4 regions of the Bradyrhizobium sp. WBOS08 genome follow, and region 4 is predicted to be linked to each of the others. Evidence: predicted binding sites of a transcription regulator. Region 4 holds the regulator's gene; each other region holds the start of a gene.

Region 1 (3,221 bases), 1.6 Mb from region 4:
CGGCAAGATTCCAGACCGTTCGGCGCGGCCATGGGGGAAACGTGGCACGCCGACGATGGGGTGGCATCATGGATAACGTAGAGCGGTCGTTCGCCGCCGCGACAGCGGCTGGCTTCGTGGTGCTGGTGATCGGCCTCGTGCTACTCGCGCTGCTGTAGGCCGGGCACCGCCGGCAGTCGCGTCTTGCGATGATCGCAGGTTGCGGCATGCGGCATCTCAAAAAATGGAAAAACAACCCCATGCACAGTAGGCTGCATAGAATTCCCATGGTTTTTCAATGACCTAACTTAGGTATCTAGATACCTAAACTGCCGCTGGCGGGGCTTAGTGGATCTTGATCTCGCCGAGCGGTAGCCGAAGCTCGCTGGCGCGCTCTTCGCGATCCTTCTTGCGGAACTCGTTTTCCTTGCGCTCGAACTTGATCAGCTCCTCGCGCGCCGCCTCCAGCAGAGGATGGCGCCGGCTCGTTTCGTGGTGCTCGTTGTCCGTCATGACGGTCCCCAGAATTGCGGTCTCGTCCTGGAAAAGGCCTGGGACCGCGAAAGGTTCGGTGCCATACGATTGCGGAATGATGACGGCGACCGCGATCAAGCGCGTCGAGCTTCGGTCGGACAAGGACGTCGGGGTTGCTCGGCTATTTCGGCGGTTGCAGCCCGGGGGATTTGACCCAGTCGTGCAGATGATTTGCCATTTCGGCCTGGCGCGCCTTCTTGAGCAGGGCGTCCCGTTTAGGGCCAGGCGGCAGCTTCGCAGCGTCGTCCTTGACCTGCTTGACCCAGGCGGTGAGCCGGTCCTGCAGGGTCAGCTGCTGCTTGAAACGTCGTCGCTTGAACAAGGCGCGCTCCTGTCCGCGCGAGGAAGGCGGGAGCGCGATCGGCGTTCTCGTCACCGATAATTGCCACGATCCGAGCGGTGATGGCCCCATTAGGGAGCAGCGATGGAGCGGCGTCTGTTCACTTGTGCGCACAGGGCGGGATTGAGGGGAGGGTTGCCAACAATCCGGGACTGTCCAACGGACAGCGCCCAAATCCGCAAAAGAACATATTGCGAACCTAGAACAAATAGGGTACATTGCTTTTATCGCCGCGCCGCCTCGCAACTGTTTGTCCCTCACGCGAATCCTCGCCATAAGGAGCACGACCCAATGTCCGCCACTGCCCTGCGTATCGTCGAAGGATCTTCCATGGACAAGAGTAAAGCTCTGGCCGCCGCGCTCTCGCAGATCGAGCGCCAGTTCGGCAAGGGCTCGGTGATGAAGCTCGGCAAGAACGACCGGTCCATGGACATCGAGGCGGTGTCGTCGGGCTCGCTCGGGCTCGATATCGCGCTCGGCATCGGCGGCCTGCCCAAGGGGCGCATCGTCGAGATCTACGGGCCGGAATCCTCGGGCAAGACCACGCTGGCGCTGCATACGGTGGCGGAAGCACAGAAGAAGGGCGGCATCTGCGCCTTCATCGATGCCGAGCACGCGCTCGACCCGGTCTATGCCCGCAAGCTCGGCGTCAACATCGACGAGCTGCTGATCTCGCAGCCCGACACCGGCGAGCAGGCGCTGGAGATCTGCGACACGCTGGTGCGCTCCGGCGCGGTGGACGTGATGGTGATCGATTCGGTCGCGGCGCTGGTGCCGAAGGCCGAGCTCGAGGGCGAGATGGGCGATGCCCTGCCGGGCCTGCAGGCCCGCCTGATGAGCCAGGCGCTGCGCAAGCTCACGGCCTCGATCAACAAGTCCAACACCATGGTGATCTTCATCAACCAGATCCGCATGAAGATCGGTGTGATGTACGGCTCGCCCGAGACCACCACCGGCGGGAACGCGTTGAAATTCTACGCCTCCGTCCGCCTCGACATCCGCCGCATCGGCGCGATCAAGGAGCGCGACGAGGTGGTCGGCAACACCACGCGCGTCAAGGTGGTCAAGAACAAGCTGGCGCCCCCCTTCAAGCAGGTCGAGTTCGACATCATGTACGGCGAGGGTGTCTCCAAGATGGGCGAGATCCTCGATCTCGGCGTCAAGGCCGGCATCGTCGAGAAATCCGGCGCCTGGTTCTCCTATGACAGCCAGCGCCTCGGTCAGGGCCGCGAGAACTCGAAAGCGTTCCTGAAGGCCAACCCCGACATCACCGCCAAGATCGAGACCGCGATCCGCCAGAACTCCGGCCTGATCGCCGAGCAGATCCTGGCCGGCACGCCCGAGCGCGACGCCGACGGCGAGGAGCCGGCGGACGAGTAAGTCTTAACGCGAAAGTTTTTCGCGAGGAGCGGGCGCTGAGGACGTTGAGTTGCCGACGTCGTCAGCGCCCGTTTCGTTTATGTGTGCGTTGATCAGGTGGTGTGATGAAGCGGCTGATCTTGACCGGCTGGGGCGGCGGCAGGGAGCTTGCTCGATCGGGCTTGGCCGAGATCGTCATCCCGTTCCATTTTCAATTTGAGTGGGGGCCGCTCCCGCGGGCGGAAAAGCTCTCGGCTTATTTGGCTGCCTACGCCGCCGATCTTGGCCCGGCCGAACACTGGTCGGATTGGGTCCGCTGGCCAAAGGGCACCAAGGGCCGCAAATCATCGCTGGCCGAGTTTTGCGAGCGGTATGACGAGATCGAACTCTGGTTCGCGGCCACGCCCCGCGACCAGCTGCAACTGGTCTGGTTGCTCGATCACCTCGGCAACTATCCTGCGCTCGCGCAGAGGTTCGCGGTCCGATTGCTGGCCTCCGATCTGATGTTCAGTCCCGACTATAATTTCGCTGAGGCCGAGCCTGATATTAATGTCATGGACGTTGGCGCGGAGGAGTTCGAGATCGGCAAATCGGCGTGGTCCGCCTACTGCGCGCCGACTCCTGAAGCTTGCATCGATCTCCTTCGCCGTGATCTCAGTGCCTTGCTGATGCTGCGGCCCGCCTTGCTCGACCTGCTGGCAGAGCTCCCGTCTCCTTTGACGGGACTCGGTGCGACCGAGATGCGATTCCTTGAGATGCTTGCCTGGTATGCGAACACGAATCCGTTGTTCCATCTACGCTCGCTACGGCGCACAGATGTGTTCGGCGAGATCGAACTGGGATATTTGATCGAAGGCCTCGCACTCGGCCCAAAGCCCGCAGTGGCCGGTCTGGGCGAAGAACTTCGTACGATCGACCTGCAAAATTTGCGAGCTCGGCACCAGGTCTACCTGCGCAGCCGCCTCTCGCTGACCGAGTTCGGAAAGGCTGTCCTGGCCCATCAGGAAGA
Region 2 (3,221 bases), 2.3 Mb from region 4:
GTACTGGATGCCCCGCCTTCGCGGGGCACGACAGCGTGCCCTAATCTCACTCTCCCGCCTGAAGCTTCCTTGGAAACAGCTCGCTTGCGCCGGTCGCCACCAGCCGCGGTCCCTCCGGGGCGTCGCTCTTGCTGAAATCGAGCTCCTCGATGCGTCCCGCGCGCTTCTCGATCTTGTCGGCGGAGATCAGCACCTGGCGGACGTCCTCGTTCACGTCGGCGAAATGCTTCTGCAGCTTCAGCACGCGGTCGCGCAGCCGGCCGAGATCGTCGCCGAGCTTGATCACCTCGGTGCGGATCTGGTCGGCGGCATCGCGCATGCGCGCGTCCTTCATGATCTGCTGCATCACCTGGATCGCGAGCATCAGAAGCGAGGGCGAGACCAGCACGACGCGGGCACGATAGGCCTTCTGGATCACGTCGTCGAAACCGTCGTGGATTTCGGCGTAGACCGATTCCGACGGCACGAACATCAGCGCCATCTCCTGGGTCTCGCCGGCGACGAGATATTTTTCGGCGATGTCGCTGACATGCTTCATCACGTCGCCGCGCAGCCGCTGCGTGGCGAGGCGCTTCTCCTCGTCGGTGCGGGCATCGTGCAGCGCCGTCATCGCCTCCAGCGGAAATTTGGCGTCGATGCAGAGCGGGCGCTGGTCGGGCAGGAACACGACGCAGTCCGGCCGTTTGCCGGTCGAGAGCGTGAACTGGAACTCGTAGGAGCCTTTGGGAAGCCCGTCCTGGACGATCGCCTCCATCCGCGCCTGACCGAAGGCGCCGCGCGACTGCTTGTTGGCGAGCACGTCGCGCAAGGTGGTCACCTGGGTGGTGAGGTCGGTGAGATTCTTGTGCGCGCTGTCGATGATGCCGAGCCGCTCGTGCAGCGCGCGCAGGCTCTCCATGGTGTTGCGGGTCGAATGTTCCATGGACTGGCCGACGCGGTGGGTGACCGAATCCAGCCGTTCGTTGACCGCCCGCGCCATCTCGGCCTGGCGGCCGGCCAGCGCCTGGGTCATGGCGTCGACCCGGCCGGAGGATTCGCTCTGGGCCCGCAGCACCTCGCTCAGGCGCTCCTCGAGCTCGTCGGCCCGGATCGCGTGCGCCATGGCGAGTTCCGCGCCGCGCCGCCCGGACCGCGCGATCACGACCGCGATCACCACCAGCAGGATGAGAACCAGGGCGCCGAAGCCGATCAGCGCGTCCACGACGCGCACCGGCCAGTCGCCGAGCATGAAAATGATGTCGTTCATGCCGACCCTTCTAGCCGATTCGCCTGGGCGTACGAACGAATAGCGAACATTTATGGTGAATGCTCCGTTAATTTTTATGGTTAACGAAACCTGAAGTTTTATGGTTAGCGAGGGGTTAACAGGGTTCCTGGCCGCATTGACCGCATCGGGCATGGGGCTTAAATCGCGGCCATGGCCCTCAGAGAAATCATCATCCTGCCCGACAAGCAGCTGCGCCTGGTCTCCAAGCCGATCGAGAAGGTCACCTCGGAGATCCGCAAGCTTGCCGACGACATGTTCGAGACCATGTACGACGCGCCCGGCATCGGCCTCGCCGCGATTCAGGTCGCGCAGCCGCTGCGGCTGATCACCATGGATCTCGCCAAGCGCGACGAAAACGGCGAGACCAAGCCGCTGCCGCGCGTCTTCATCAATCCGGAGATCATCGCGGCCTCGGAGGAACTCTCTGTTTACGAAGAAGGCTGCCTCTCGATCCCCGAATATTACGAGGAGGTCGAGCGCCCGGCGAAGGTGCGCGTGCGCTTCACCGATCTCGACGGCAAGGTGCACGAGGAGGACGCCGAAGGCCTCTATGCCACCTGCATCCAGCACGAGATCGACCATCTCAACGGCGTGCTGTTCGTCGATTATCTCTCCAAGCTCAAGCGCGACCGCGTCATGAAGAAGTTCGAGAAGGCCGCCAAGCGCGCCGGCGAGTAGGCCACGTCCTCCGCCGTCATGCCCGGCCTTGTGCCGGGCATCCACGTTCTTTGCGGCTCCGAGCAGGAAGAACGTGGATGGCCGGGACAAGCCCGGCCATGACGAGTACCTTGCTTGTTGTTCGAGGATTGTCTCGTCACATGCCCCTCCGCCTCATCTTCATGGGCACGCCCGATTTCTCCGTGCCGACGCTGCTCGAGCTGGTCGCGCATGGCCATGAAATCGTGGCCGTCTACACCCGTGCGCCGAAGCCGGGCGGACGGCGCGGGCTGCAATTGCAGCCGACCCCGGTCGAGGAAGCCGCGCGAAAGCTCGGCGTGCCCGTGCTGACGCCGAAGACGTTGAAAACCCAGGAGGCGCTCGACGAGTTCAGTGCGTTCGAGGCGGATGCCGCCGTCGTGGTCGCCTACGGCATGATCCTGCCGCAGGCGATCCTCGATGCGCCGAAACTCGGCTGCTACAATCTGCATGCCTCGCTGCTGCCGCGCTGGCGCGGCGCGGCGCCGATCAACCGCGCGATCATGGCCGGCGATGCCGAGAGCGGCGTGATGGTGATGAAGATGGATGTCGGTCTCGATACCGGCGACGTCGCCATGGCCGAGCGGCTCGCGATCACCGACAACATGACGGCGGCGGAGCTGCACGATCGGCTCTCGCGTCTCGGTGCCGATCTGATGGTGCGGGCGATGGCCGCGCTCGATCGCGGCGGGCTCCAGCTCAGGAAGCAGAGCGAGGACGGGGTCACCTATGCCGCCAAGATCGACAAGGCCGAGGCGCGGATCGACTGGCGCAAGCCGGCGCACGAGGTGCTGCGCCACATCCACGGCCTGTCGCCGTTTCCCGGCGCCTGGGCCGAGCTGGAGAACGCGCGCGTCAAGATCTTGCGCTGTCAGCTGGCGCAAGGCGCGGGCGAGCCGGGCGCGGTGCTCGGCGATCATCTCACCGTCGCCTGCGGCGAGGGCGCGATCCGCATCGTCGAGCTCCAGCGCGAGGGCAAGGGCCGGATGCAGGCCGCCGACTTCCTGCGCGGCGTGCCGTTGAAGGCGGGAGCCAAATTCACCTGACACTGTCATACCCCGCGCAGGCGGGGTATCCAGTACGCCGAGCTTCTCGGCTGAACGGATAGGCTGCGGAGTACTGGATTGCCCGCCTTCGCGGGCAATGACAGTGAAACTGGATAAAATGCCCCGCTACAAGCTCACCATCGAATATGACGGCGCGCCGTTCTTCGGCTGGCAGGTGCAGAACACGCTGCCCTCGGTGCAGGGCGCGCTGG
Region 3 (3,221 bases), 2.0 Mb from region 4:
AGGACTCCCGCGATCTCGCCCGCACCATTGCCACCCTGGCCCCGGGCAGCTCGGTGAAGCTCGACGTCTTCCACAACGGCACGACCAAGACGTTGACGCTCGTCCTCGGCGAGTTGCCGAACGAGCGGCAGGCCAAGGCAAGTGGCGATGCCGACCAGGGCAGAGAGCAGCCGAGAGCCGGCACGCCGCGTCTCGGGCTCGGCCTGGCTCCAGCGGCTGAGGTCCAGGGCGCCGGTCAGAAGGGCGTTGTCGTCACCGAGGTCGATCCGCAAGGGCCGGCGGCGCAGCGCGGCATCCAGACCGGCGACGTCATCCTCAATGTCGGCGGCAAGGCCGTGGCCAATGTCGGCGACGTCCGCTCCGAGCTGGCGGAGGCCAAATCGTCCGGCAAGCGCAGCGTGCTGCTGCAGGTCAGAAGCGCCGAGGCGACGAGGTTCGTCGCGGTCCCGCTCGCCTGAGGCGAGCAGCTATCGGCAGACATCAAGAAGGCGGCCCTCGGGCCGCCTTCTTCGTTCGCCGTCACGACTTGCGACGCAATCGATAACATTCTCGTTAACGGCAGGGATGGTGACCCGGTTCATACGAAAAAGCCGTGTTCGCCCATCACACTTCGAACTTGCCCGCCGCGGCAATGACGCCGCGAACGGGTTGCAAGCGTGGAACTTCGTACCCCCGGCCGCTTTGTGGAACTGCCGATGGTTCGGATTTGATCGGTGCCGACATGGATCGATTGAAGCTCTCGCTGAGGGGTGCGCTGCTTGCGGCGCCGTTCGTGCTTTGGGACGGAACCGCGCTCGGTCGCGAAGACGGCCGCTACGCGAACTCGCCGCTGAAGCCGTGGTTCGACAGCCTGCGCAGCCACCTCGGTCCATGCTGCTCGGACGCCGACGGTTTTGCCGTCGCTGATCCCGACTGGGAATCGCACAACGGGCGTTATCGCGTGCGTCTCGACGGCGAGTGGATCGACGTGCCGGACGAAGCCGTCATCACCGAGCCGAACCGCGCCGGCCGCACCATGGTGTGGCCGGTGAAGACCGCGTTCGGCGTCTCGATCCGCTGCTTTATGCCGGGCAGCATGATCTGAGACGGGACAGCGTCAACGCTTGCTGGATTTGCGCTTCGACGATTTCTTCGACGATTTCTTGGACGATTTCTTGGCTGTCTTCCTGGTCGCCCGCTTCTTGGACGACGTCTTCTTGGCAGCCTTCTTCGGGACCTTCTTCCCCTTCTTGCGCGCCTTCGACAGCCCGATCGCGATCGCCTGCTTGCGGCTCTTCACGCGCCCGCCACGGCCTTTGCGGCCGCTCTTGGCGGTGCCCTTCTTGTAGCGCCGCATCTCGCTTTCGACCTCGCTGCCGGAGCTGGGCGAGTAGCGGCGTTTCTTTGCCTTGCGTGCCATGCATGATTCTCCGTTGGCTCAGGAAAACCATCCGGACCCACCATGGTTCCGAAACAGCAGGCCAAGGCCAGGTGCACGCCTAGCCAGGTGGACCCCTAGAAGGAGTTCGCCAGCTCGATCTCGGCTTCCAGCACCTGGATGCGCCGCGCGGCCTCGGTGAAGGACAGATCGCGCGCATATTGGGCGGGCTGATAGGCCTCTTCGCTCAACCGTTTCAGCCTCAGCCCCTGCGCCCGGGTCATCTGCTCGGCGAGAAAGATCCTGGCGTCGTATTTACCTTTAACCTGCATCCGGCGTCTCCATCTTCAAATCCTGGCTTGACTATATGTTCTTATTTTGTTCTAACAAGCCATGGACAACAGAATTAATGAAATTCGACGTAAAATCAGCGCCTTGAGGCTGGAGATGGCCGATGTCGAGGCGTCCGTGCGGGATCGCATCAACGGGGATCGCGATTGCGCCGAACAGGCGCTGGCGCAGCTGGAGCTGCGCCGAAAGATCACCTTGCTGATCGGCGAATGGAAGGCGGCCGGCGGCGCCGATGTCCTGCCCGACGTCCACGACCGGGTACGCCTACGTCTCGTGAAGACAGCCGGCAAGCCCGAGCGCGCGGCCTCCCGGCGCTGAGGGAGCTCCGCGCCTCACGCGCGCTTCAAGATTGCTTGTCCTCGGCGATGATGAACACGACGCCGGTGAGTGTCGCGCCGATCGCGAAGGTCGTCACCAATGTGAGAGCGAAGACGATCACGGTCTGGCTTCCGCCGTTGGCAAGCAGGCTGGCGACAGCCGGATTGCACAGGATCAGCGCGAGACTGAAGACGAGGCCGAGGGCTGCGCCCATCAATGCGTGCGTCATCAGCTTGATGAGGCCGGTCGCAGAAATCAGGTCTGACGACTTTTTTGTGCGCATGGGAACTGCATCCCGATTTGGCATGCCAACGCGGGCGGCAATCCACTGTTCCTGAGGAATGAAGGAATTGTCATCGACCGCTTCATCCGACGTTCATGCCGGGCTTGCGAGGATGGGGCCCAGCAAAACGGGAACATCGATATGGGTAAGGTGGTCTTTCTCTATCGCTCGCTGGCCTATCGCAACGCGGCCGCGGACATCCTCCACAAGGCCCGCAAGCTGCCGCGCGGGGCGGAGCGAAGCGCGGCGCGCCGCTATGCCAGGGCATTGCGCGATCTCGCCCAGACGGAAGCCTGGCTCGAGGGGCGCGTTGCGCGCGACCCGCGAATGGCGCGACGCATGACGAGCGCCGCGTCCGGCTGATGCTTTTTTCCGCTCCGTCGGAAACGGAACGGACGCACTCGCTTATCGCCTTGGCGTATCCACTCGATGCGAACCGGTCGCCATTCCGCTAACCGGATGCGCGCTGCAATTCGGCGGAGCCGGCATCCTCGAACTTCCCGGATGGGGCCGTCGCCCCCGTCTTGCGGGTCAATGGCACCTCAAGGCGGCACAACAGGCCCTCGGCGCGCCAATCGAACCGCGCTTGCCCGCCGAGCTGGGACTCGACGCTCGCCAGCAGGCTCCGCGTACCGAAGCCGCGCGATTTCGGAGGCATGACGAGCGGACCGCCCGATTCCTCCCAGCTCAGCGTCAGCAATTGCTCCTCGACCTGCCAGCCGATCGTGAGCCGTCCCGATCTGGTCGAGAGGGCGCCGTACTTGGCCGAGTTGGTGAAGAGCTCGTGCAGGGCGAGCGCCAGCGTCTGGGCCGTGGTCGGCAGCAATTGGACCTCCGGACCTGCCAATATGATCTGGCCGCCGAGCGAGTAGGGCGCCAGCTCCTCGTCGATCAGCCTGGAGAGCTCGGCAC
Region 4 (3,221 bases):
CGATCACGGAGGGCACGCAGGATAGATCATCCTGCGTGCTGCTTTGCCTCGCCTCTGCAGTCAGCTAGAACTCTCGCCGCCCCATTGAACGATGTGCGAGCAGGAGTTTCGCCCGTGGCCCTGATGCCGGTTTCCGACGCCCTTGCCGCGGTGCTGGCAGGTGCAGAGCCACTGCCTGAACAGATGGTTTCGCTCGACGAGGCCTATCACCGCGTGCTCGCGCATGACGTCGCGGCGCGGCGCACGCAGCCGCCGCAGGCGATGTCGGCGATGGACGGCTACGCCGTGCGCGCGGCCGATGCGGCAACGGTCGATTCCCGGCTGACGGTGATCGGCGAGATCGCAGCCGGCCGTCCTTTCACGAGAGCAGTTGGCGCCGGCGAAGCCGTGCGGATCTTCACCGGCGGCGTCATCCCGGACGGAGCGGACGCGGTCGTGATCCAGGAGGACACTGTCGCGGACGGCAACCGCGTCACCATCAAGGAAGCCGCGATCGCCGGACGGCACGTCCGCCCGGCCGGCGTCGATTTCCGCGAGGGTGACGTGCTCCTGCGCAAGGGAACCCGCCTGACGGAGCGCGATCTCGCGCTTGCCGCGGCGATGAATTACCCGGATCTCGCCGTCCACCGCCGTCCCAGAGTTGCGATCCTCGCCACCGGCGACGAGCTGGTGAGGCCGGGCACCACGCCCGGGCACGGCCAGATCGTCTATTCCAACGGCTACGCCCTGCATGCGCTCGCCCGCAGCGAGGGCGCCGAGACCATCGACCTCGGTGTCGCCGCCGACACGCTGGAGGCGACCTCCGCCGGTATCCGCCGCGCCCGCGAGAGCGGTGCTGACATCCTCATCACGACCGGCGGCGCGTCGGTCGGCGACCATGATCTGGTCCAGCAGGCGCTGCGGGACGAAGGCATCTCGATGGCGTTCTGGAAGATCGCGATCCGGCCCGGCAAGCCGATGATGCACGGACGGCTCGGCGCGATGCGCGTGATCGGCCTGCCCGGCAATCCCGTGTCGTCCTACGTGTGCGCGTTCCTGTTCATGGTGCCGTTGATTCGCGCCTTGTCGGGCCGTTCAGTGATTCATCATCGCCGCGAGCGCGCCTTGCTGGGCAAGGATCTCGGCGCCAACGACCAGCGCGAGGATTATCTGCGCGCGCGCCTGGAGCTGCGCGACGACGGTGCGCAAGTCGCCGTCCCCGTCAGCCATCAGGATTCCTCTCTGCTTGCGAATCTTGCTGCGGCACAGGTACTTCTCGTCCGCGCACCGTTCGCGCCGAAGGCCGAGGCCGGCAGCCCTTGCGAGGTGCTGCGGCTCCCCGTCTGAGTGCAAGGCCACACGCATTCCGCGAGTTCGCCACCGTTCACGGTAAATTAAGCAGTTGCGGAACATGTATCGAACATATAGTGTCCGTTCATGATTTGTTTCGAGCATGTAGCGGCTTATCGCTGAACTCATCGTCTCGGAATCGAACGACATCAACCGGGGGACTTTGGTCGAGATGTTAACGCGCAAACAATACGAGCTTCTGAGGTTCATCAGCGAACGTTTGAAGGAAAGCGGCGTGCCGCCCTCCTTCGACGAGATGAAGGATGCGCTCGACCTGCGCTCGAAGTCGGGCATCCACCGCCTGATCACCGCGCTCGAGGAGCGCGGCTTCATCCGCCGCCTGCCCAACCGCGCACGCGCCATCGAAGTGATCAAGCTGCCGGAGCTCCAGGCTGCCGCCGGCGCCCGGCGCGGCTTCACGCCGAGCGTCATCGAGGGCAATCTCGGCAAGGTCCGCACCAGCTCCAGCCCCTCCATGGACGAGGGCGAGCGGCCCGTTGCGGTGCCCGTGATGGGCCGTATCGCGGCCGGCACGCCGATCGAGGCGTTGCAGACCCGCAGCCACACCATCAGCGTTCCGCCCGACATGCTCGGCTCGGGCGAGCACTACGCGCTCGAAGTGCGCGGCGATTCCATGGTGGAGGCCGGTATCCTCGACGGCGACATGGCGCTCATCCAGCGCAACGAGAGCGCCAATACCGGCGACATCGTGGTGGCGCTGATCGACGACGAGGAGGCCACGCTCAAGCGTTTCCGCCGCCGCGGCGCCTCGATCGCACTCGAGCCGGCCAATGCCGCTTACGAGGTGCGTATCCTGCCGCCGAACCGCGTGAAGATTCAGGGCAAGCTGATCGGGCTTTACCGGAAGTACTGATACCGAGCATCAAGCGCCGGGCGCGCTTCGGCAATCGCACTTGAATTTTGCAGAGGTCGTCATGCCCGGGCTTGTCCCGGGCATCCACGTTCATTGTGCTGCGTGGAAGGCGTGGATGGCCGCGACAAGCCCGGCCATGACGCTGTGGAGGCGGCTGACCATAGCCAAATGCGATAGCCTTGCGCCAGAGTGGTGCGGCAGCGCCGATACGCCGGCCAAATGCAAGCATGCGATGTTTGTTCCTATCGAATCCGGGAAAGATAATGTGATCGCGCGCTGCGGACGCGAGCCGCAGATTTGCCCATAACCAAGCAGAGCGTTGCAGGCTTCCACTCTGATTGAGGCCTGCGCCTCGACGAGACGCGGGTCGCTATCTTCGCATGAGGAGCACCCGATGTGTGACTACAGCCTGCATGCCGTCGCGACGCGTCCCGCCGAAGTCGGCGAGACGATCGTCACGACAACCTTCCGCGGCACCTCGACGCGCGGCTTCGCCTCCGAAGCCGATCTCTCCGTTGCGGTCTGCCTGCTGCCGGGGACGGAGCTCGCCTTCGCCGACAACGTCCGTTACGACAACCGCTGGATCTGGACGCGCACCGTCAACTCCCGCGTCGGCAAGTTCGGCAAGATCGATCCGCACATTCCCGATCGCCATCACGACGCGATCGAATTTCCTGACGGCAAGTACGTGCTGGTGACTCAGCTGGTCGAAGGCCAGCGCGCAACCGTGCTGCAGCTGCCGGTGACGCAGCCGGTCGGTGAGCGCGAGCATAAGCCTGAGATCATCGCGGACAGTCGGGCGGCCGTCACGCGCCAGCCGATCGGCTGATCAAAGCTCAGTCCTCGGCCTGAAGATCGGCCTCCGCCGGCGTTGCGTCGCGGACGCGCGAAGCCGGCCTCGGCATGAGGGCTCCTTCGAAATCTCCCTCGCCGGCTGCCGCCGGCGACCAGGGGCGGTCTGCACCTCTCGCCTTGACCGCCTGAACCGCAAATCCGTCGCCATGCCGTGTCAGCGCCA

Evidence for each region. The regulator LexA, encoded in region 4, represses DNA repair genes until DNA is damaged. The targets are predictions, from matches to a motif close to TGTTCNNNNTGTGTTCNG.
Region 1: the regulator LexA is predicted to act here: its motif matches at 1,054-1,071, upstream of recA (recombinase RecA).
Region 2: the regulator LexA is predicted to act here: its motif matches at 1,278-1,295, upstream of DCM80_RS09740 (DNA recombination protein RmuC).
Region 3: the regulator LexA is predicted to act here: its motif matches at 1,726-1,743, upstream of DCM80_RS20160 (DUF3072 domain-containing protein).

The regions. Positions count from the first base shown of each region.
Region 1 covers NZ_CP028988.1:1,263,742-1,266,962, reverse strand. The annotation lists gene DCM80_RS06170 (hypothetical protein) at 325-492, opposite strand; gene DCM80_RS06165 (hypothetical protein) at 635-835, opposite strand; gene recA (recombinase RecA) at 1,145-2,233, shown strand; gene DCM80_RS06155 (hypothetical protein) at 2,338-3,221, shown strand, end outside.
Region 2 covers NZ_CP028988.1:2,007,105-2,010,325, reverse strand. The annotation lists gene DCM80_RS09740 (DNA recombination protein RmuC) at 47-1,246, opposite strand; gene def (peptide deformylase) at 1,418-1,945, shown strand; gene fmt (methionyl-tRNA formyltransferase) at 2,086-3,009, shown strand; gene truA (tRNA pseudouridine(38-40) synthase TruA) at 3,128-3,221, shown strand, end outside.
Region 3 covers NZ_CP028988.1:4,278,974-4,282,194, forward strand. The annotation lists gene DCM80_RS20145 (Do family serine endopeptidase) at 1-458, shown strand, start outside; gene DCM80_RS20150 (hypothetical protein) at 722-1,084, shown strand; gene DCM80_RS20155 (DUF6496 domain-containing protein) at 1,097-1,399, opposite strand; gene DCM80_RS20160 (DUF3072 domain-containing protein) at 1,495-1,689, opposite strand; gene DCM80_RS20165 (hypothetical protein) at 1,805-2,026, shown strand; gene DCM80_RS20170 (hypothetical protein) at 2,052-2,309, opposite strand; gene DCM80_RS20175 (hypothetical protein) at 2,451-2,672, shown strand; gene DCM80_RS20180 (HWE histidine kinase domain-containing protein) at 2,761-3,221, opposite strand, start outside.
Region 4 covers NZ_CP028988.1:6,295,116-6,298,336, forward strand. The annotation lists gene glp (gephyrin-like molybdotransferase Glp) at 115-1,326, shown strand; gene lexA (transcriptional repressor LexA) at 1,502-2,203, shown strand; gene DCM80_RS29690 (hypothetical protein) at 2,598-3,032, shown strand; gene DCM80_RS29695 (ComEC/Rec2 family competence protein) at 3,040-3,221, opposite strand, start outside.